One region of the Psychrobacillus psychrodurans genome, then DNA from elsewhere that is predicted to be linked to it. Evidence: riboswitches for the same ligand, from Rfam matches in the RefSeq annotation. Region 1 holds a riboswitch; each other region holds the start of a gene.
The links. A riboswitch is a leader RNA that binds a small molecule or an ion and turns the genes downstream of it on or off. The one in region 1 is predicted to bind lysine.

Region 2: it holds a riboswitch for lysine, as region 1 does, so the genes downstream of both, ACQCPR_RS11950 (aspartate kinase) here and ACQCPR_RS13250 (Na+/H+ antiporter NhaC family protein) in region 1, are expected to answer to the same signal.
Region 3: it holds a riboswitch for lysine, as region 1 does, so the genes downstream of both, dapA (4-hydroxy-tetrahydrodipicolinate synthase) here and ACQCPR_RS13250 (Na+/H+ antiporter NhaC family protein) in region 1, are expected to answer to the same signal.
Region 4: it holds a riboswitch for lysine, as region 1 does, so the genes downstream of both, ACQCPR_RS19560 (transporter substrate-binding domain-containing protein) here and ACQCPR_RS13250 (Na+/H+ antiporter NhaC family protein) in region 1, are expected to answer to the same signal.

The regions. Positions count from the first base shown of each region.
Region 1 covers NZ_CP189791.1:2,717,391-2,723,501, forward strand. The annotation lists gene ACQCPR_RS13240 (YutD family protein) at 1-175, opposite strand, end outside; gene lipA (lipoyl synthase) at 190-1,125, opposite strand; gene ACQCPR_RS13250 (Na+/H+ antiporter NhaC family protein) at 1,235-2,794, opposite strand; lysine riboswitch at 2,875-3,057, opposite strand; gene yunB (sporulation protein YunB) at 3,106-3,876, opposite strand; gene ACQCPR_RS13260 (bifunctional metallophosphatase/5'-nucleotidase) at 3,919-5,292, opposite strand; gene ACQCPR_RS13265 (sulfite exporter TauE/SafE family protein) at 5,434-6,111, opposite strand, start outside.
Region 2 covers NZ_CP189791.1:2,469,073-2,475,183, forward strand. The annotation lists gene ACQCPR_RS11945 (YslB family protein) at 1-198, shown strand, start outside; gene ACQCPR_RS11950 (aspartate kinase) at 582-1,814, opposite strand; lysine riboswitch at 1,910-2,088, opposite strand; gene uvrC (excinuclease ABC subunit UvrC) at 2,279-4,072, opposite strand; gene trxA (thioredoxin) at 4,123-4,437, opposite strand; gene ACQCPR_RS11965 (electron transfer flavoprotein subunit alpha/FixB family protein) at 5,187-6,111, opposite strand, start outside.
Region 3 covers NZ_CP189791.1:3,216,632-3,222,742, forward strand. The annotation lists gene ACQCPR_RS15950 (polyprenyl synthetase family protein) at 1-954, opposite strand, end outside; gene ACQCPR_RS15955 (LLM class flavin-dependent oxidoreductase) at 1,629-2,690, opposite strand; gene ACQCPR_RS15960 (DHH family phosphoesterase) at 2,974-4,161, opposite strand; lysine riboswitch at 4,324-4,503, shown strand; gene dapA (4-hydroxy-tetrahydrodipicolinate synthase) at 4,730-5,617, shown strand; gene ACQCPR_RS15970 (DUF1456 family protein) at 5,681-6,111, opposite strand, start outside.
Region 4 covers NZ_CP189791.1:3,931,785-3,937,895, forward strand. The annotation lists gene ACQCPR_RS19550 (amino acid ABC transporter ATP-binding protein) at 1-51, opposite strand, end outside; gene ACQCPR_RS19555 (amino acid ABC transporter permease) at 70-831, opposite strand; gene ACQCPR_RS19560 (transporter substrate-binding domain-containing protein) at 894-1,748, opposite strand; lysine riboswitch at 1,873-2,056, opposite strand; gene ACQCPR_RS19565 (YvrJ family protein) at 2,673-2,837, opposite strand; gene ACQCPR_RS19570 (tetratricopeptide repeat protein) at 3,287-4,591, shown strand; gene ACQCPR_RS19575 (hypothetical protein) at 4,593-4,724, shown strand; partial or broken gene ACQCPR_RS19580 (glutamate:protein symporter) at 4,862-4,985, opposite strand; gene ACQCPR_RS19585 (response regulator) at 5,068-5,946, opposite strand; gene ACQCPR_RS19590 (ATP-binding protein) at 5,957-6,111, opposite strand, start outside.

The DNA.
Region 1 (6,111 bases):
TGTGACTACGATCCTCAAAAAAACCTTTAAGACGAAGCTGACCATAACCCCAATCGCCCATAATATAATCGTATTTAGTTAATATTTCACTATAACGATCTAAAAAGGCTTCTTCTTTAAATGCCTCACGAAAATCTTCTATAATCTCATAAGTAAAGCCTTCTGCAACTATCATTTAATCACCATCCATTAGCTATTTGGAGTAGCTAGAAGTTCCTCACCTTGCAATTGTCTTTGCTTAGCCGCAGCGTTAACCTGTTCATCTGCGTGATAACTACTTCTAACAAGTGGACCAGCTTCACAATGTGAGAATCCTTTGCTCATGGCAATTTTGCGCAATTCTCCAAATTCGGCTGGGGTATAGTATTTAAGAACTGGTAAATGCTTTTTGCTAGGTTGTAAGTATTGACCTATCGTCATTATATCTACGTTGTTAGCACGAAGGTCATCCATCACTTCTATTATCTCTTCATGTGTTTCCCCTAAACCTAGCATTAACGATGATTTTGTCGGAATACTTGGTTGCATTTCTTTTGCTCGACGCAGTAATTCAAGGGAACGATCGTATTTTGCTCTTGCACGAACTCTTGGAGTAAGTCTACGAACCGTTTCAATATTATGGTTAAGAATATCTGGTTTTGCATCCATAATATTACGGATATTCTGCTCAATCCCACCCATATCAGAAGGTAAAACTTCTATTGAAGTGAAAGGATTTTTTCGTCGAATCGCACGGATAGTTTCAGCAAAAACCTCAGATCCACCATCTTTTAAATCATCTCGAGCAACTGCTGTAACAACAACATGTTTTAGATTCATAATAACAACCGAATCAGCAACTCTTTCTGGTTCTGCCAAATCCAACTCATTAGGTAGTCCGGTTTTCACTGCACAAAAACGGCATGCACGTGTACAAATAGCTCCTAAAATCATAAATGTAGCAGTTCTACGTGAACCCCAACACTCATGTATATTTGGACATTTTGCTTCCTCACATACTGTATTTAGATTATTTTCACGCATTAACTTTTTAAGACCTTTGTATTCATCATTCGTATTTAACTTGATTTTTAGCCACTCTGGTTTTCTTTGGTACTCTGTTTTCGTTGGTTTACACGATGTCATTTCATCTCGACCCCATTCTAAATAAACTAACTACACTGTTGTCAATGTAACATATTATTTAATTGCAAACAACCATACAAATAACAGAGACTTCCAATTTTAAAATTAGCTAAACTACTCTTTTACTTTTGAGACTCCATATAGAGAAAAATAAGATAAGGATGATGACTACCGTTATAAATCCGAAGATAACGGAACCAGTAAGACCTAGTACTAAATATCCAATTGCAGCAATGACTGCACTAACAATCGCATAAGGTAATTGGGTCATTACATGGTCAATTACGTTAACGCCTGCACCAGTTGCAGACATAATAGTTGTATCAGAAATAGGCGAACAATGGTCTCCAAAAACTGCACCTGCTAAAACTGCTGCTAAAACAGGAAGTAGTAATTCTGGCTCTACTACCATAATGATGCTTGCACCTATTGGCAGTAAAATCCCAAATGATCCCCATGATGAACCAGTTGCGAAAGCCATAAAAGCTGTTAAAACAAATAATAAGAATGGGACTATCCCTACTGGAATATTATTTTCTGTAACGATTTTAGCTAAAAACTCACCAGTTCCCAGTGCATTAATTAAAAATGAAAGGGCCCAAGCAAATATTAAAATACCAATAGCCGGTAACATTGAATTAATACCAGAAATAACTGCTTTCCCTAGCAATCCAACATTCGCTTCTGGATTTTGTTTGAATTGACGAGTGTATAATAGTATTGCTAATATACTCGATACAATTCCACCTACAAATAAAGAAAGTGGTACATCTGTGTTCTCAAAAATAACAAATAAGTTCATCACTTTTCCTGAAGCCTGGTACCCTGTCCAAAACATTGAAGCTAGTGTAACAGCTATTAATGATACAATCGGTAAAATTAAATCATTCACTTTTCCATAATTATTTTCCGGGAAATTACCTTGTAAATCACCTGGATTAGATTTATTTGGATCAAAAAGCACTCCTGTTTCTTTTGCACGTTTTTCATGTTTTTTCATCTCACCTAAGTCATTGTCTGTCCATGCTATAAAAAATACCATTGCAAGAGCAGCAATAACATAGAAATTCATCGGGGCCATTATCAGAAATGCCTGAAGTGGTGTATAGTCTGTTACTGCATAAGTAGCGAAAATAACACCTAACTGACTTATTAGAAATGCTCCCCAGCTAGAAACTGGAGAAACTACACAAACTGGTGCTGATGTAGAGTCTATAAAATAAGCTAACTTTGCACGTGATACTCGATGAGAATCTGTAATTGGACGTGCAATCTGTCCAACAGCAAGTGCATTAAAATAATCATCTACAAAAATAATAATTCCTAAGAAGACTGTTAATAGCTTAGATCCACGATTTGTTTTAATACGTTTAACAGCCCATGCTGCAAAGGCGGTACTTCCACCAGATAAGCTGACAATGGCGGTAATTACGCCTAGCATCAATATGAAAGATAATATAAAGATATTGTACACATTTAATCCATTTTCCCAAAACGATGTGATAAAGGAATCCCAAAGAATGTTTAATGAGTCAATTGGCGAAAAGCTTTCTACTAATAAAGCTGCCGAAACGATTCCGGCCCCTAATGATAGCAAAACTCTCTTCGTAACAAGCACCATTACAATCGCTAGTAATGGCGGTAAAATCGAAAATATCGTATTTTCCAAAACAAATCCTCCTAAATATAAAAAGCCAACCTAATGTATATATAGGTTGGCTTTTAGTTAAAATTTTAAGCATAAATTTTATACTCTGTAGCTCTCCATTTATACTGGTGTATAAATGACAGTGTTATTTTTGTTCAAAATAACCCCAACTAGATTTGTCTCGACGATCAGCATCTAATTTCGGCATAACTTCCTTCCGTTTACAATCACAGTTGTCATTCTCCTGTAAACTACTCTTAAGTCATGCGGCCTCTACCTATTCTTATTCATTTCCACTAGTATATCAGTAAATACTATAATTTTAAGGTTTTTTATTTTTCTGGTAATGGTAGTGGAACTTCTATTGATGGAGCTGCATCACCATCGCCACCTGTGTATATATAAGGAACCTGGCCTTGTACAATCCCCATTGCAACAGGTATACTCTGTTCAACTGTACTCATTTTACTTGCTAGAGGAACGATTATTTGTACATTTACTTTAATGTGAATATTGACTTCTACATACGCATTGTTAATACCAAATTTGGTGATTGAAGGTACTACATTTGATTGTACATTACCGATGACGTGAAAACGTATTGGAATTTTCGGGCCTAAATTACCGATAAGGGGAATATTCGTCGCTTGCCCCATTGGCACGAAAAATACGACTCCACCTTGATCCTCCATCGTTTGTTTATCGTACTCGATGTCATCTAAGTAAGGTAGGCTTGAAAAGTCCCCCTGCTCAGCCTGCTCCAAATGGGCCTGAACTAATTGATTTGTATCAGCCAATACACGATTAATTATTTCTGTATTAAATCGTGTAGTTACCATTGTGGTACTATCTGAAGGAACTTCTTCGATTATGTCATTTACATCGAGCGTATTGGAAATTCTTGAGTTAATCGCTTTATTGATTACCATAGATGCTATTTTATTCGTTTGAACTTCTGCATATTGTAGATAGGTAGTAGTCAACTGCTCATTAATATAATAGATGAGACCTCCAACTGATAACAAGAAAGCAGTTAAAAAAATAGCTATTTTACGCTGATTAGTAAAGAAAGCAAGTCGTTTTTTTTTCTTTCTATAGAACAAAAACAATCCTCCTAATTACTACATATGTAAGGAGGAGGACTTTCATGACTTATATTGATTTTTTTCTTGCTGTCCATACCATTTCACGATATCACGAATCATTTCAGGCATAAAGTATTGTTTTGGAGCGAACTTTAATGAAGGAAAAAAGTAACCGAAAGTAAACATATCTAAAGTTGCCAATGTATAGGTTTTCTCGAATTCAAGTGGTTTTTCATTGATTAACACTGTTCCATCTTCCAGCTCTTGAAGCTGTTCATATAGGATTGCTCCAAGATAGTTCCCTCTGAACCCTAACCCCTTTACTTCAAGTTTTGGCCATTTTTCATTTTTTCCCGTACGAATAACCTCGAGTAGCTCTGCTCCAGTTAATGTAATAACACATGGATTAATCGGGTGAGGCAAACATTGGTGTAAGTCCCTTGCAGTAATTGGCCCCTGATGAAGATCCTTTAAGAAGATACCTGCTGGAAACATAGCACAGTTTGCACTAGTAAAGGAAAGTAATGCTTTTCCAAAAAAATGAGATAAATCGGATTCCATAAACCATTCCTTTTTTAATCTGAAAGGATTGTAGAAAGCAATACTAGACATTTCAGCTATTCCTTCATTTTCCCAAGCTAACTGCTTATCACTTGCGTTGGAGGGAACTGGCAGTGTTTCTGTCCGAATCAATACCGCTTTCTTAGATTGGATTGCCCTTTTCACATGATCAAACTCCAACGTTACAAGTCCAACATTCATACCAAATTTACCTGTCGCTGCTTGCAACGAATTCCCTATTACCTTACCTTCTTCAAATGCGTGATGTGTATGTGACCCCAAAACCAAGTCTACTTGTGGAATTTCCAAAGAAATTATTTCATCCTGTGACATTCCTAAGTGAGACATACAAATAAGTACATCCACTTGTGGACGAAGTATAGTACATACCTCTTTCAGACGTGGAATCGGATCTTGAACATGCCAACCTAATTTTTCATAATAAATGCCATAATCTGCGGTTGCCGCTACAATTCCTATTTTAATGCCTGTTGGTGTCACATGTATTTTATATGGTAATACCCATGTAGGAATATTCCCTTCCAAATCAGTAAAATTGGATACGATAACTTCAAAATTAGCATCTATGTATAACGCTTCCAAGTCATTATGACTTAAGGTGATTCCCTCGTTGTTTCCAATTGTTACATAATCATATTGAGCGTCATTTAACAGTTGTACATTTCCCTTACCAAGAGTACCTTCTGTAAATATATTAGACCGATCCAAATGATCCCCAATATCTAACGTTAAGCAGGAAGTTTCTGAACTATGGTTTTTCCGTCTATCAGTGAGAAATTGATGAATAACTGGCCAATTTTCTAGATGACTATGCAAGTCATTTGTATGGTATATATAAATCGTCTCTCTCATTCTTCACCCACCTTAATCAAATAAGAATTGGCATATTTGCGTCCAGATTTTTATTGAGCTCCCATTAGTTTGTGAACCATCACTGTGACTTGTATATACTTAGCATACATCTCATTACTTATAGAAGTGAGATGAATAAAGTTAAAGTAGTCCATCTAAAATGGAACGTATACCTAATAATAGAAGAACAATACGTAAAGCCAAAACAAGTGTATCAGAATTCAACTTTTTGTTTAGCTTTGCTCCTATTTTTGCTCCAATATATGCAGCAGGAATTACTGGAATAGTATACAGCCAAGGTACATTGCCTAATGAAATATGCGTAACAGAGTTTACCATAGCTGATAAGAACACCATAAACATAGACGTACCAACTGCTACATGTGGGGGGAATAGGAACAATAAAATCATTGCTGGTACGATAATAGAACCTCCGCCTATACCAAATAGACCTGATGCAAATCCAACACCAAAAGTTAATAATAATGCAAACCAAATTGGATATCCGTAAACATATGATTTATTTCCATCATTAAAGGTTTTCTTTTTCCCATTTTCCACAAACCATCGAACTGGCTTTAAACGATCTCGAACTAATAACAAAGTGGATAATATAACAAGTAAAATACCAAAATATAAGTTAAAAGAAGGTAAATCCAACCCCTTGTTCACAAATGCTCCTAATATAGTTCCAGGAATACTACCGATAAAGAAAATAAACCCACTTCTAAAGTCGACCGTTTTGTTCTTCATATAAGATAGTGTAGAGGACAATCCTGTGAATATCATCATAATAACAGATAAACCCACAACACTCTG
Region 2 (6,111 bases), 250 kb from region 1:
GATTCAGTTTTCTATACGTTAAGTACATATAATCTACCTAGAAGTGGACAGAGTAGAAGTCATCGATTAGAAGCGGGTTTTTTAGCTGAACAACAACAGAAGCTTACTGGTTATTTAACTGAGTGCTACGATGAAGAAGTTAAAAAGAACGGCTTAGTTACTTTACAAATAAAATGGGATTCTAAAACTAAAGGGTAACAGGATAGTCAGCTAATGACTTTTCCTGTTACCCTTTTCAATAAATAAGCGTATATAAAAGTGTCCCGTAAACACAGGGTTTATGTGGCTTGAAAGATTGAATAATACTACTGATTTCCGTTTCAACGCACTTTCATGTTTCAAAGTTAGCGTAACGATACAGAAACAGGCGGATGCTTTCCACTGGGGAGTGATGAGCTATCTCCCTCGCTTACGCGTCGTTGTGATAAAAATCAAACGGTAATAATATAGCAATAAGTCTGTCCAAAGTCTGCAGAAAACGGTAGAAACAGGTTTTGAACTTTAAGAACCAAGCATCTTTTTACCTGTTTTTTTGATTTTATTTGAGATAGTTTAATTTCAACAGTACTTTAAACTATAAATTATTGTACTGATTGATGCGTTAATGCAAGATCAAATTCGTCATGTAATGCATTAGCAGCTTCTATCATATGCTGCTGAGGTACGACAACTGATACTTTTATCTCAGATGTACTTACCATTTTCACAGGAATATTCTCTTTTCTTAATCGGTCAAACATTTGAGCAGCTACCCCTGGGTTTGATACCATCCCTGAACCAACAATAGAAACCTTAGAAAGACCTACTTCAAAATCTGCGAAAGTAAAACCAAGCTCCTGTTTATGTGTTTCTAAAACTGTAATTGTTTCAGCCAAGGATTCCTTTTTAATTGAAAAAGAAACTGCGGGTTTCACTCCATCAACTATCGACTGGACAATTATATCCACGTTAATATGATTTGCAGCTAAAGTAGTAAAAATAGAAGCTAAAGATCCGTTAAATGGCACCTCGTATTCTATAGTTAATCGAACGATATCGGATTCAAACGCTACCCCACGAACTACTAAATTATTTTCCACATCTACTTCCTCCTTCAAAATCGTTCCTTCTCCATCTTTATAACTTGGGCGAACTCGTAATGGAACCTTGTAGTTTTTAGCGAATTCAACCGCACGTGGATGCAATACCCCTGCACCTAAATTAGCTAGTTCTAGCATTTCGTCATATTCAAGTTGTTCCAACCTTCGAGCCTTCTCGATATAGCGCGGATCTGATGTATAAATACCATCAACATCCGTATAAATATCGCAAATTTCTGCTTTGATAGAAGCAGCAATAGCTACAGCAGTTGTATCAGATCCGCCTCTGCCAAGGGTTGTAATCTCTCCTTCTTCTGATATCCCCTGAAAACCTGCTACAATAACCACTTTATTTGAATCAAGTAAACTATCAATTTTAGCGGGATCCAGTTTCAGTATTTTTGCATTTCTATGTATATCATCTGTTATGAGACCAGCTTGAGCACCAGTCAGAGAAATGGCATCTATCCCAATTGCATTTAACCTAATAGAAAGTAAAGCCATCGTAACTTGCTCCCCATTGGATAAGAGCATGTCCATTTCACGTTTTGATGGTGATTCTGCTAATCCAAAAGCAAGGTTTGATAATTCATCCGTTGTTTTACCCATTGCAGATACTACAACAACAATATCATGTCCTTTATCTTTCTCACGTTTCACTCGAGTAGCAACATTTTCAATTTTTTCAGTTGATTCAACTGAAGTACCGCCAAATTTCATTACAATTTTAGTCATGAACATCCGCTCCCTAATTAATCTGTAAGGATTAAAAAATGCTTTCCACATATTGTGAAAAGCATTGTCTCATACACGGTCCAAAAAATCTGCCCATGTGAGATAGCCCTCCAGAATATAAATTCTGACAATTCTACATCTATTAAATGCAGAACCAACAATAGAATAGGAAAAGCTAATCTATGTTTCGGCGAAAAACCCTTTCCACAGCCATTCTAGGAACTTCCCTTCCTCCTGCTGCGTACTGATGTCTAATCGCACCTCTATCTTCACTTAAAATACAGTGAAATATTCAATTACGCCTCGGTGTAAATGCGTCCAGACTTTGAATTGCGTTTACGCATTAACTCCTTCAAAATCTATGACATCCACCAGAAGCTTAACTTGAATCAGCAATTTTTAACCACGTATTTGCGTCGTTTTTGTGTTGAGTCAAGTTAAATTGTTTCAACCATAACACATGATTATTCAGAAGACAATATATTTTTCTGAAAATGATTAACCATGATCTCTGCTTGCTTACTAGGAAGACCCGCTTCCATAAACTCTTCTTTACTAGCAGCTTGTATTTTCTTTAAGGAACCAAAATGCTTTAATAATAACTTTTTCCGTTGAGGTCCGATTCCTTCTATACCATCGAGCGATGATGCAATAGTATGCTTCCCTCTTTGTTGCCTATGGAATGTTATAGCAAAACGATGGACTTCATCTTGAATACGTTGTAGCAAATAAAAACCTTCACTCGTCCGCTTCATCGGTATTAGTTCCAAAGGGTCTCCATATATAAGCTGAGAAGTTTGATGCTTGCCATCCTTTGCAAGACCTGCAATTGGAATATCTAACCCCAATTCATCCTCTATAATTTCTCGTGCAGCTTCAATTTGCCCTTTTCCTCCATCAATAATAATTAAATCAGGCAGTGGCAAGTTTTCCTTAAGTACACGAGTATATCTTCTACGTACAACTTCGCGCATTGCTCCGTAATCATCATGCTTAGCTGCGGTTTTAGTTTTATACTTACGATAATCTTTTTTGCTGGCTCTACCATCAATAAAAACAACCATTGCAGATACCGCATCAGTCCCATGAATATGAGAGTTATCAAAAGCTTCAATTCGCATTGGAGGTGCAATATTCATCGAATCACCAAGCTGCTCTATCGCGCCTATCGTCCGTTCTTCTTGTCTTTCGATTAAATGAAATTTCTCCGTCAGTGCAATTTTAGCATTTTTTTCTGCCAATTCGACCAGATTTTTCTTCGTCCCTCTTTGTGGTACGAAAATCTTCATTTCTAACAGTTTTGAAGACAAGTCAATATCCGTACTCATAGGAACATAAATTTCTTTTGGTTTAATATGTTCTGACTTCGCATAAAATTGACCTAAAAATGTTATAAACTCCTCCTCTGGATCTCGGAAGATTGGAAATAAAGAAACATCTCTTTCAATAAGCTTCCCTTGTCTGATAAAGAATACTTGAACACACATCCATCCTTTATCCACATGGAAACCAAAAATATCTCTGCTTGTGAAATCATTCATCGTCATTTTTTGTTTTTCCATAACTTGTTCAATATGTGAAATCTGATCACGGTACTCTTTTGCTCTCTCAAATTCAAGCGCTTCTGCAGCTGAATTCATCTTCGTAACCAATTCTTTTTTCACTTGCGTATGCCCGCCATTCAGGAAACTAGTAATTTCATGAATGATTTTATCATAAGCATTTGCTTCAATTTTTTTCACACATGGAGCTAGGCACTGACCCATATGATAGTAAAGACAAACTCTATTCGGCATTTTTTGACATTTGCGAAGTGGATATAAACGATCCAGTAGTTTTTTCGTTTCATGTGCCGCATGAGAATTCGGATAGGGTCCAAAGTATTTCCCTTTATCTTTTTTAACTTGTCTTGTAATGATCAGTCTCGGATCTTTTTCAGCAGTAATTTTAATATATGGATACGTTTTATCATCTTTTAACATAATATTGTATTTAGGATCATGTTTTTTAATAAGATGGAGCTCGAGTATTAAAGCTTCCACCTCAGATGAAGTGACGATATATTCAAAGTCAACAATTTCTTGTACTAATCGAAGCGTTTTCCCGTCGTGAGCTCCTTTGAAATATGAGCGCACGCGATTTTTTAATATTTTTGCTTTTCCTACATAGATAATAGTTCCTTGTCGGTCTTTCATTAAGTAACATCCTGGCTCATCTGGTAGGATGGAACACTTTTGTTCGATCAAATCATTATTCATATTATCACCTGTTTAAAAAAACCGGGTACTATGTAGCACCCGGTTTTGAATTATGCGTTTTTTTCTACTAATTGTACTAATGCTTCTTTTGGTTGGAACCCAACAGCCTTGTCTACAGGTTGGCCATCTTTAAATAATACTAGTGTTGGGATAGACATAATACCGAATTGACTTGCAGTCGCTTGGTTTTCATCAACGTCTACTTTTACGATTTTAACTTTATCGCTCATTTCAGCATCCATTTCTTCTAATACTGGAGCTATCATTTTACAAGGTCCGCACCACGTTGCCCAAAAATCTACTAATACTAAACCTTCTTCTATTTCTGTATTAAAAGTTTGATCTGTTCCGTGAACTATTGCCATATTAAAAATTCCTCCTTTGTCTACTATGTAATGATTATAACAGACAGAAATATCTACATCTACATATTAGCTTGAAAGAAAACAACCGATAACAAAACCGAGCAAAACGCCCGATCCTGTAAGAACATAAACATAGATATACCGTTGACGATTTCCGCTCCGGGCGGACGCTTTCCGTGGGGTGAGCGATGAACCATCCCCTCCGCTACGCGTTCGATGGGTTGTTTCATCTGTCTCACTGTTCCCACTGGAGTCGCCGCCCCTACGCTCCAATCAACCGTGTACACTTTTAGTAAAAAGATAGTTGAATGCAATCTCACTTAATTATTCGTAGTATATTTAGATCCGATGTGTTGAAATGGACCATTATACAAAGAAAATTCACTGTCATCAACTATCTTTAAACAATAGCATTTCTTCTAATTCATATTCGACAACAGTATTAACGCTTTCTAAAATTGGATCAATCTTAACATTGTTTTGTCAAAATTTATATTATAGTACTAAGCTATAATTGATTGTAGTGAAATGTGGCGACTCCAGCGGGAAAAGCGTTAGGCGAAGACCCCGCAGCGCAGCGAGGAGGCTGAGGCAATGCCCGCGGAAAGCGTCCACATGTAACGAAAATCACAGGATTATTCATTCTTTAAAATCTTATGAAGACAGTGTACACGATACATTTTCATATACTTTATTCTACAAAAAAGAAGACTGCCCAAAATTGTAGTTTTGTACAGTCTCCATTATTATTAAGCGTTTACTTTAAGTTTTTTGAACTCTTCTATAAGCATTGGAATTACTTCGAACAAATCTCCAACGATACCGTAGTCTGCAACTTTGAAAATATTTGCTTCTGGATCTTTGTTGATAGCTACAATAATTTTCGAGTTAGACATCCCTGCTAAATGCTGAATCGCTCCAGAAATACCTGCTGCGATATAAAGATCCGGAGTTACCACTTTACCTGTTTGACCGATTTGTAATGAATAATCACAATAATCAGCGTCACAAGCTCCACGAGAAGCTCCAACTGCTCCACCTAGTACGTCTGCAAGTTCTTTTAAAGGTGCAAATCCTTCTTCACTCTTAACTCCGCGACCACCAGCGATAACAACTTTGGCTTCCGATAAATCTACACCTTCTGTAGATTTACGAACTACTTCTTTAATAATTGTACGAAGATTAGTTATATCAACTGACATAGAAGATACTTCAGCTGACTTACTATCATCTTTTGCATGAGGCGCAATATTGTTTGGACGGATAGTGATAAATTCAATACCATCTTTTACTTTAACTTTCTCAAAAGCTTTACCAGAGTATATTGGACGGATAAACACGGCCGCATCTCCTTCACCTTCAATAGAAGTTACGTCTGATACTAAACCAATTTGTAGTTTACTTGCAATTTTAGGAGATAAATCTTTCCCAAGTGCTGTATGACCAAATACGATTGCCTCTGGATTTTCCTGTTCAATCACAGCTAGCAATGCTTGACCATAACCGTCTGATGTATATTGTTTTAAATGTGGATGCTCCACAGTTATTACACGATCAGCACCATATTTTCCAAGCTCATTAGCCAGTTCTCCCACTGAATCTCCTAATAGAACACTAACAACTTCTCCGCCGCTAGAAATTTGTTTAGCAGCAGCGATCGCTTCATATGATACG
Region 3 (6,111 bases), 500 kb from region 1:
ATCCTTTTCTCGATCCACTTCTTGGGAATTAAAAAACACATAAGATTGCTCAAAAAAACTATTTCTTGTCTCTGGTCGTTGATGCGCCTTTATATATTCAAAAGCTTCTCGAAGTTCTGTGTGAATATATCTGATTAACTCTGCATTATTTCCAACCCAATCACCTAGTTCTGGCACTACTCCTGTAGTAAGTGTGCTACGTATCAGATAAGCGTATTGTTTTTCTTCTTCGTCCGATAAAATTTCTGCATCTAGGAGATCGTCAATAAAAGGATAGGTAAGTCCGTAGGAATAACCGAGCCTAATTGCTTTATCAAGCCTCTGTTTCCTATCTTCAACAGTAACTCCATCGTCCATCTCTTCATTCTCTTGCATAATTACTCCAGCAATGATTTTAATAAGTTTTCGCTGTGCATGCTCTGCATTCATTCCTGTTGGAATATTTGTAGATACATTTTTTAGTTTGTTGATCAACCATATGAAAGTCGATTCTACTCCTTCTTTCTGAGCAAGGCGATACAAAGCAGTCATACTGAACAGCTCTCCATCATTCTTACGGTCAGCCGTCGTAGATGTGAGCTGAGTTTTTAAACTATCCACAATACTGCCAATTCGTTTTTCGGTGTCTGGAGAGTTCAATGCTTTACCTAAATCTCGCATAAAAATATAGGAAATGCTTCGATTCAAATAATTATCTAATTTCCCTGTATAATTGAGCCACTTTATATAATTGTGATACCCGCTAGTATTAGTTTTTCCTTTCCCTCTTGAAAACAAGGAAAATATGGAATGATGACGGATATGTTTATGTTTCCACAAATGTATATCTTCCGTTAGAACTTTCACATATGTCTTTTTTTGGGCCTGCGCATAAAGTGATTGGAAATAATGATTGGCCTTCTCCTCTGCTTGCTGGTAGCACTCATCGGCATTGATGATTAATTTCTCTTTCATATCATTACTCACCTTCACTTCTCTTTTATACATTTCATACTAAATATTATTCTTATTATAACATTCAACCTATTTATAACTTGTTTTAAACATCTGAATTTACTACTCTTTCTATTTCTATGAGTGAAATCATTGCTTCATAATAAAAAAATAAAAAAAACCAGGCAAAATGACGCCCGGTCCTCTTTCCTAGATATGCCGTTGATTTCCGCTCAGAACTGCGCACCAATCAACCATGTACAAAAACTGATAATTGTAAGCAAGAACAACTAAATAAAAGTGAATTATATGATAAAATGTCCAGCTGAAATTAACGCTAGTAATAAGGAAAATCTTCTCGAGGATTACTCATTACTTTGATTGTAGTGCAAGGTAGCGACTCCTGCGGGATGAGGGAGTTAGATGAACCATCACAACGTATCCCAATGGGCGATGATGGTTCACCGCTTCCCCCGCGGAGGCCCACAGGATGTGGGGCACGAAGGCGTTGCCATACGAGGTGGCACTCTTAACCTTTGTACCATACCTGAAACGGAAGTCAGCGAGATTAATTATTCTTGAAAATGCCTCGAACCCAGTGTTCACAGGTGAATTTTATATACTTTCTTTTAAAAAAAAGAGAACGGAAATCGTTCCCTTAGAGCTACTCATATATATTTTTTTACGAAAGAACTTTATTTATTACTTTCACCTTCTGCTTCCCATCTAGCTATTTCCGCACGAACTATCGGTGCCACTTCTTTACCTAGTAATTCTATTGCTTTCATCACGTCTTCATGAGGCATTGAACCAACTGGTACATGAAGCATAAAACGTGTGATACCAACATTTTTACGGAGAAATATAATCTTATCAGCTACGGTCTTCACATCTCCTACGTATAAAGCACCTTCCAAGCTACGTGCAGCATCAAAGGTTGAACGCGTATACGGACCCCATCCGCGTTCTCTGCCTAAAACGTTCATCGCTTGCTGTGTCGGCGGAAAAAATTTATCTACTGCCATTTCGGTACTTTCGGCAACAAAACCGTGCGAGTGGGATGCAACTGTCAGCTTCGACACATCATGGCCAGCTTCACCAGCAGCTTTCTTATATAGCCTCACCAGTGGTTCAAACTGTAATGGACTTCCTCCGATAATCGCCAACACTAGTGGCAATCCAAGGAAACCAGCTCGTGCAACAGATTGTGGAGTTCCACCACTTGCAATCCAAACCGGTAGAGGGTTTTGAACGGGACGCGGATATACCCCGCGATTCTGAATAGCAGCTCGATGCTTACCATCCCATGTAACCATTTCAGACTCCCGTATTTTTAATAGCAAATCTAACTTTTCTTCATACAGTTCATCATAGTCTTTTAAGTCATAGCCAAAAAGTGGGAAAGATTCGATAAAGGAACCACGTCCAGCCATGATTTCAGCACGACCATTAGAAATAGCGTCTAATGTAGAAAATTCCTCAAACACTCGCACTGGGTCATCAGAAGAAAGTACTGTTACAGCACTTGTGAGTCTGATTTGCTTCGTCCGTGAAGCAGCTGCAGCTAGAAGAACAGCTGGGGCAGAAGCCGCATAATCCTTTCGGTGATGTTCCCCTACACCAAATACATCTAACCCAACTTGATCCGCTAATACAATTTCTTCAACAACCTCACGTATACGCTCAGCATGGCTAATTACTCTGCCTGTTTTTACATCTGGTGTTGTTTCTACAAACGTTGTTATTCCAATTTCCATTTAATTTGCCCCCTAAATTTCTGCGGTTTCATGGTTTTTATAATTAGTCTGTCGGCATTAATGATACCTTATCATTCTATTTATATTCAATTTTCCGGTTTTATTAGAGGTAGCTATTTTTGGTTTAAATTACCACTCCGCGAATACAGCTAGTTCGAGAGCAAGTAAATCCAGATTGAAAGCAAGTAAGTAAGGACACTCCGCAAGTACTAACTTCTTGAAAGCAAGTATTTAACAGACGAACGCAAGTAATTAGATTAAAATCCTTAGAGTTGAAAAGTCATCATGAATTGTCTCTTTTTTTCACTTCACTCATTAAGTAATCAACGAACAAGTCATCCCTTACCAAAGCTGCCTCATAGTTTCTTTTTAGGAATCGCTCTCCTTCTTCAAAACTAGTAAAGGTTTGTCCTATTTCGGCTTTATTTTTTTCAAGTATCCAATCCTGATTATTTTTTGAATACAAAATGAACGTATCATTTTTTCTATTCATATAAAATGAACCAAATGATGATTGTTTCAAATTATATTGATTTCTTTTTGCATCTTCTAGTATCGGTAGCAGATGGAATGTGTCCAAAACAAATAACTTATAAGCTTCTTCTGTTAAGGTACATCCAGATGCTTTTTGATGTCCTCCGCCGCCGAACTGACCAGCAACTTCAGATACATCAATATGATCATATATAGTACGAAGGGAAATTCTTTTCCCCCCCATAATTACTATCGCTATATAGTCGAGATGTGGATATTCTTTTCCTAGTTCATTGCCTAGCTCTGAATGGTAAGTTTCTGCATACACAATTCCTGCCAAATGTTCCCCTATGGTTACTTGGACTATCTCTCTTTTCTTTCGACGAATATAACGGTCAATCTTGTCTGCTTCCATTTTCAATATTTTCTTTTCAAATTCATCAAAATCAAAATGATCACTTGTACGAAGTCTCTCTAATATTTTTTCTTCGAATTCTTCCATCGATATTAAATAGAATAGTGAGTTAAGCGAGTGAGCTTGGAGGTTCTCATTCTTCTCCCATTCCCACGTATCATACTGTCTAACTAATTCTACAAATTCTGTGAGTGCTGCAGTTGGTTCCAACAATTTGTTTGTTACAAGATATTCATATAACAATGAAGTAGCTGAAGTTAATTTGCCTTCGTGATCTTCTACTAGAATATATCCCCACTCATAATCATTAAAGTGTAAGGCAGATTTGTGATGATCAATTAGTTGGACCTTTCCTTTTGCATTATAAAAATCATTAAGCCTTTTTTCATTGTCTTCATTTGGAGTCAAATCAGTTACAAATAAAAATGTATCTGGCTCATCATTTTCTAAAAAGTATTCAATCTCTCGATTTAGGGAGGAAATCGAATTATAACGCACCTTCACTTGCTCACCAAAAGCAAGCTTTGCTAAAATGCCACATCCGACACCATCTAAATCATTATGAGACAATAATTTATACATCCTTTTCACCTCTTGAATAGTATGGTTTTAACGTATGAAACTTATTAATTATACTGACCTTAAATAGCTTTATATTTATTTTACAGGTAAACTGTTGCATTAGTATTAAAAAACATGTATTATTTTAATAATTAAATATTCTCTTATTTCAAATACATTTGAAGTAAGGATAGAGGCGCGAAGACCATCAGTACACATTTGGAGGATAATGAGATCCTTTGACATTTGTGGAAAGGGGAATTTGCCGAAGTTGAAAGAATCTCATTTTTCTTGAAGCTGGTTCTGCTGTTGAATAAACACTGAATTGTCATATAGGAGACTATATGGAGGGCTATCTTACGCACGGAAATATTACTTTATTTCTATTGCAACAACGAGCCCTCGTTGTTGCTTTTTTGCGTCTACATAACTTGACTAAACAACCGTCAAGTTATACCTCCGGCGGATGTCATAGATTTTGAATTTCGCTAGTGTAATTCAATATCTGTATGTAATTACGTCGAGGCATAATTGATACCGCCCTTCTCCCTGAATTTTTAATAATAAAACTAGAGGATGTGGAGAAGTTATGAATTTTGGACAAATATTAACGGCTATGGTGACTCCTTTTGATCATAATGAGGAAATCGATTTTCCAGCTACACGGAACTTAATAAATTATTTAATAGCCAATGGAACAGATGGTTTAGTCATATCTGGTACAACCGGAGAGTCTCCGACATTAACAGAGGAAGAAAAAGTTAAACTGTTTAAATTTACAGTAGAAGTTGTGAATGGTAGAGTCCCAGTAATTGCTGGTACCGGCTCTTATAACACAAAAGCATCCATCGATTTAACAAGACAAGCAGCTGATGCAGGTGTCGATGGTATTATGCTTGTTGTTCCCTATTATAGCAAACCATCACAAGAAGGATTGTACCAACACTTCCAAGCAATTGCTGCAGTTACATCTTTACCGATTATGTTATATAATATTCCCGGTCGGAGTGCTGTCAATATGTCAGTAGAAACCATTGTAAGACTTTCCGATATTCCCAACATCGTAGCTATTAAAGAAGCTGGCGGGAATTTAGATACAATGACTGAAATTGTTCAAAATACACCTGAGGATTTTTCACTATATAGCGGTGATGACGGGTTAACAATCCCAGTACTATCGATTGGTGGAGCAGGAGTTATTTCAGTAGCATCACATGTTATTGGGAACGAAATGCAAACTATGATTGAAAAGTTTAATAGTGGCAATGTAAAAGAAGCTGCTAAGGATCATCGCAGTCTTTTACCTATCATGAAAGCACTATTTGCAGCACCAAATCCAACTCCTGTAAAATCGGCATTAAATTTAAAAGGAATTCCTGTAGGTGGTGTTCGCTTACCTATGATTCCTTTGAATAAAGAAGAGCTGAATTCTTTACAAGAAGTATTATCCACATTGCAACAAACCGTGAAATTATAGCATTTTCAATTGTCTATAGATAAAGAGGAAGAGCGAACTCAATTATGAATTCGCCCTTCTTTATTAATTTCTATATTTTACCGCTAAACCTTTAAGGAATTTGCGCGCAAAATTATCCCCGCATTCCTTATAATTACGATGCCCTGGTTTTCTTAAAATAGCACCTAGTTCACCTTTAGATACAATAATCCCACCATCATCTAATACTTCCAGCATATCTTCCGTTGTTAACTGTAAAGCTACTTTTAGTTTCTTCAAGAGTATATTATTCACATGATCCTTCTGCTGCTCTGCAGGCTCTGGATTATTAGTAGGTTGTGTTTGTTTTGGATCCTGTTTACCTCTTTTATGTGTGATTAATCCATTCAAAAATGATTCCAACATCTTGTTGTTACACTTCATATGATTTTCATCTTCCACTACTTCTTCATCATCATTAACTTCTTTTGATTTAGTAAGAATTTTAAGTACATCTTCTTTTGTAAGTTCAATGC
Region 4 (6,111 bases), 1.2 Mb from region 1:
ATGATTTCCGAAGGATTTACTTAAATGTTGAACTTCGATGACATTTTGCATAGATTTCTCCTCCTTCGTTTAATCTATATTAGTATTACTTTTTGTTAACATAAGTTGCGGTGGTGGTTGTCCAATCATGCTATAGTTTTCTGGTCCATCTAGTTTTCTTTCTATATAACGTAATATTAATGTTACTGTAAACGTCATGACGAAATATAAAATACATGCAATAAAGAACGGTTCAAAATACTTAAAGCTTATTCCTGCAACTGTTTTTGCTTGAAAATATAGTTCCGTAACACCGATCACATTTAATACCGATGTATCTTTAATATTAATGATAAATTGGTTGCCTGTTGCTGGCAGTATATTTCGGATGACTTGAGGTAAAACAACACTCCACATTGTTTGGACGTGATTCATACCAATTGCTTGTGCTGCCTCGAATTGTCCCTTATCAATTGAAATGACACCACCACGTACTATTTCTGCCATATAAGCACCCGTGTTAATCGAAACGATAAATATTGCTGCCATTGTACGGTCCATATCTATTCCAAAAGCTAGTGCAGAGCCATAGAATATTACCATTGCTTGTACAATCATTGGTGTTCCTCTGAAAAACTCAATATAAACAGAAAGAATCAGATTAACTATTTTTAATACAATACGTTTTAGTTTTCTCTCAGGCGTAGGAATTGTACGAATAACTCCTGCCAGCAAACCAATAACTGCTCCAAAAATCGTACCAATTATGGAGATTAGTAGTGTCATTCCTGCTCCACGAAGGAACATCGGCCAGTTACTTGTAATCATCGAAATAATATATTCAATGCTCATACATTTCCCTCCTTCCATATAAAAACCGACTGCAAAAAGATGCAGCCGGTATCACATCATTTTTATTCTGCAGCTGGTTGATTATTAATCGCCTTATCCATAATTTCTTGACGTTCTTCTTCCGATATTTCCGCTAAAATTTCATTAATTTTATCTGTTAAGTCACTACCTTTTTTCAAACCTACAGCGACTGCTGTATCTTCTTCCTTTGCTTTAAATCCTTCTGTGAACTCCACCATTGCAAAGTTCTTGTTTGCAGAAGAAGCGCTAATTCCTTCTGGTCTTTCAGATACATATCCATCAATAACTCCCGACTCTAATGCCACACGCATTGCCGCGAAATTATCTGACGCTGGTTGTTTTTGCACATCTTTAATTTGATCGATAACGCCATAATGTGATGTATTTAATTGACCTGTAATTTTAGCACCACTAAAATCTTGAATCGAAGTAGCCCCTTCAAAAGCACCGCCTTTTTTCACTACCATAACAAAGTTAGAGGTGTAGTAGTTTTCCGAGAAGTCGATTGTTTCTTTACGCTCTTTTGTAGGTGACATTCCCGCTATGATTGCATCAATTTTGTCTGATTGCAATGATGGTACAAGACCATCCCATTCTGTTTTGACGATAACTAGTTCTTTTCCTAATCCGTCAGCAATTCGTTTAGCAATTTCCACATCATATCCACCAGCATATTCCGCATTACCATCAATCTTCACTCCACCATTAGAGTCATCTAGTTGTGTCCAGTTAAAAGGTGCATAACCAGCTTCTAAACCAACTGTAAATGTATCTACTGCTGCTTCTTTACTATTATCAGATGAAGACCCTGAAGTTTCAGTAGCATCTGTTCCACATGCTGCTAATAATAATAACAAGCTTGCGAATATCGTTATAAATACTAATCTCTTTTTCATTTTAATTACTCCCTTTTTATCAGTGTATGTTTGTTCCTATAAAAAAAGACAACTTGTACAAAAAAAGACCTGAGATGAACTCAGGTCGCAATATGTATAGTTGCCCAAATCCTCTACTTTTCCCAAATGAGATAGCACACCATTATAAACCGGGATGTTTATAATGGACAGTCCTGCAATTATTAACTGCAGACCCAGCAAGTAATACCGAGAAATATTACTAACTTCGGCGACATTTCCTTCTCCATAGAATCATAGCTTCTCAAACTCCACTATGGACTGTTAAATATCGCGCCTCTACCTCACTATACTAAGTGAGGTCGTATTCAATTATGTTTCATAGTCTACATTAGACATACTTATCTGTCAACTGACTCTCGAAAAAACTATTTATACGTTGAGATTAATAGCTACATGATCAGATATACCAATTTTAGAGTAAAGATACTGCTAATGATTCTTCTAAAAAGAATCAAATCGATAAACATTTCCATAGTTGTTATTTACTTATCTGGAGTTCGGATAGGACTATCTAGTTTTGGATTCAATTAGTTCCTATGGATAAACTTATCGGTACTATCCTTCTTGAAACAAGACAAGATTTCTACTGCATAAGAATAATTAATTTTGGATTGTGGGCTTACGTAAACTATTCGGTAAGTTAAATCGTCAATAGGGGGATAACCAAAAAGTAGGAGTAATTGTGGAAAATAAACTAAAAAATTATATTATGATTTACATGAAAAAAGTAATCCATTTTTTGAGTTAGCCACTCGGGATGGATTACTTTTCACTTCTGTCATTTTCGTTAAAGAAAACCGTAGGTTCAGAGTGAAAATAAGCTTAACTTCCATTCTTAAAAATGAGTTTTTTCTCTAGCAATTTATATAATCAACAGGATATCAATTTCATCCATGTTACAAGTTACTTTCTTTTTTCTATGCTATTGTTAACAACATTTGCTATATTGTGAATGGTATTTTCTAGAGCGTCTATTTTATTTTCAAATCGATGCAATAAGTAAATAGTGACTACAATGGGAAATCCAAAGTTTCCAATTAGTTGTACAATGTTTCCCTCGCCAATCATGCGTTATCCCCCTTTCTTTAATTTTTACCATTCCTTAAGCGTTGATATACCTGTTGAGTAAACCCCTTCGAATTGTATTCTAATGAGCTGACTTGTCCGAGAAGAGGAAAATCATCCATCTAGTTAATTCCAAAATCACCTTGGATTAAATTAATTGATATTTATCATATTATACTAAATATTTAGTATTTTTAGAATAACTATAAGTTGGGAAACACGCTCTACTATCTCAGATTATTAATACATATCTAAAACTAATTTCATAATTTAATGAAATTTTACTATATTTTAATAAAAATTGGATAAGTAAAAACCCTATATTCTACACCCTTCTACTACTTATTATGCTTTTCTACCAAGTATCAGTCGTTTCAAGTCGAACGATTGAAAAAGGATATTTTGTTTTTTTCAAGAATTAGTACATTACTAATTCATAAGGGGTGAAGAAAATGAGTAGTATAGGTCATATAATAAAATCGGAAAGATTAAACCAAAGTATGAAACAAACCACATTGGCCAAGGGAATCTGCTCTACATCCTACTTAAGCAAAATAGAAAATAATTTAACTATTCCAAGTGACGAAGTAATAACGTTTTTACTTAAAAAACTAAATATAGAAATAGATCAAGTATCCAGTGAAAAGGAAAATAAAGTTATTGCATCGTTATCTGAACTGTACAAAATGGGAGTTTTAAAAAGGGACAAAAAATTTATAAGAGAATCCTTGCAAAAATACACTAATAAAAATCAATATTTTTTACAACTAAATAATTATTATAGTTATCACCTTTATCTATTTCGTCTCCTATTAATACTTGATGACAAGGAGGATAGCCTGCAATCCACCTATAACGTAATTGCAAAAATAAGAGATGGTATGGACGAGAAACAAAAGTTTATCATTAATCTAAACTTAGGACTTTATAGTTATTTGGATGGAAATTATCAAGAAGCATTAAGTCGATTGGAGATGTCTTTAAGATTTATAAATAATGGTAAAAATGAAGAATGGGAAATAGCTGATTTTTATAATATCCTAAGTTTAACGTACTTTAAATGCAATGAGTTTTTTAACGCAATCAATTTCGCTTCAAAATCATTACTTTATTATAAGGACAATCTTTTATTCGAAAGAGCAATTGATAATTACATTGTGATAGGAATTGCACATAAAAAAATGAGAAAGTATGAAGAAGCAGAAAAGAACTATAATTTAGCGATGAAGCTGGCAAAAGATTATAAACTGATTAATTATGAGGAGGTGATTTATCAAAATCTAGGTTCATTGCATGCAATTCAGGGGAGCCATGAAAAAGCAATTGAGTTTTATAAGCTTAGTTTAAAAATTAAAGAAGAAGATTGTAACGCTGAAGGGTATTTATTAACCATTCTATCCATTGTAAAAGAGTACTCCAAGCAGTCTGATCATGAACAGGTTCTCAAATGGTGTAAGAAAGGCTTAGATAAAATAGTGGGGGGAAAAAACTCTAACAAAGAAAATAGTTCCTATTATTTTCACTTACAAATTTATATAAATTACCACAATTTTAATGATGAACTTGAAAATGTATTAAAGGAAGCTATAAATTATTTCGAAAAGGAACAGGATGAACGACATGTTCAAAAGTATTCCATATTACTAGCAGATTACTTTTTTAAACATAATAAATTTAAAGCGGCGAGTTTATATTATCAAAAATCAAATCAGATTCTATTTAAACAAAAATTTATTAATAGATGGGAGGATTTATAAGATGAAAAAGAAGATTATCTTGCTAACCCTATCAAGTGTTGTCATCTTGGCTTTAAGCTTTACTACCAATATTAAACACATTAGTGAAGAAGAAACACCAAGACCAACGTCTATAGGGAATTCTTATATTTAAAATTAGCTGCTCGACGAGCTCAAGTGGTCAATTCGTTGCTGGAACTATCCACTCGAAAGCTAAGCAGAGATTTAAGAACCGGCCATCCAAATAGATAGCCGGTTTTATTGTTTACAGTTATTATGTTGAGCTTCCTTTACCCCAAATAGCGCAAATTTCGTAATAAGGTTTGTGACCCAGAACTCTCCATCGGTGGTACTTGAAGAAAGCTAGAACAGACTTTCCTTTATCACCGATTGCTGCGATTCCTAATCCAAATAAATAATATTGAGAAGAAAATAATTGGAGGCATTACTCCTGCTGCAATCACTTAAATATTTACGGAAACAACTTAATGATAAGTCTATTTATAATTTTCAAGTACTTCTAAATAAAGTGCTTGAAGAAATTTTTTAATATTTACCTTTACTTTAGAAGAGTTTAACTTATCCTCAACTATTTCTATTGATAACTTTCGAATTTCTTGAAAATCGAAATATCGTGGTGCGTAATGTTCAAATTCCGGAGTGGTATAGTCAATTGCCCCAAGTGTAGCTAAGTGTTGCATAGCTAATAATATCGTTCTTCGTAGTCGCTGTTCAATCGCCTTCATTTCTTTTTTAATATCCTCCGAGTCCTGTTTCATGGCAAGCGATTCATATATATCTTTTAAGGATGGAAATGTATTTAAAGGATTATTTTGCTGAATAAGTATTTCCACTATTGAGATTAGATCATTACTTCCTATTTCACCCACTATCCCCATGCCGCTTAGCTTTGAGCTAACAATCTCTCTAACACTTTGCTTTTTTAGCACTGGTTTTAATGGAACGATATTTGCTAAGGAATCTTTTATTGCCAATAAAGAATCCTTCAATTGAAATTGTTCTGTTATTTTCGTTAATATACTCTGAACCTCAACACGATTAATGGGCTTATGTATAAAAAATTCAATACCTTTTATATATGCTTCTCCTACCATCTCTTTATTGACGACTTGAGAAATCATTATGAATTGCCCTTTATATCCCCTGTTTTTCAATTGTTCAATCGTTTCAAGTCCATCTAATTTGGGCATTAGAAAATCGATTAGAACAACATCTGGTTCTGTTGTGAGAATGGGTGATATACATTCCACCCCATTTTCCGCTTCGCCAATAACTAACCCCAACTCTCCCTCTGTTATGATTTTTTTAAGCATCAATCTGCTAGCCGCATCATCATCTACAATATAATAGCGCAGTGTTCCTCCCTCACCTTCTTAAGTTTTTTGTTGGAATATTAATGTTGAAAACAACACCAGTTTCAAGAGATTCAATTAGTATATTCCCTTCCAATATATGTACAATTTCTTGAGTGTGGGATAACCCAATACCTGTTGCAGCTACTCCCTGATCATTAAACTTAG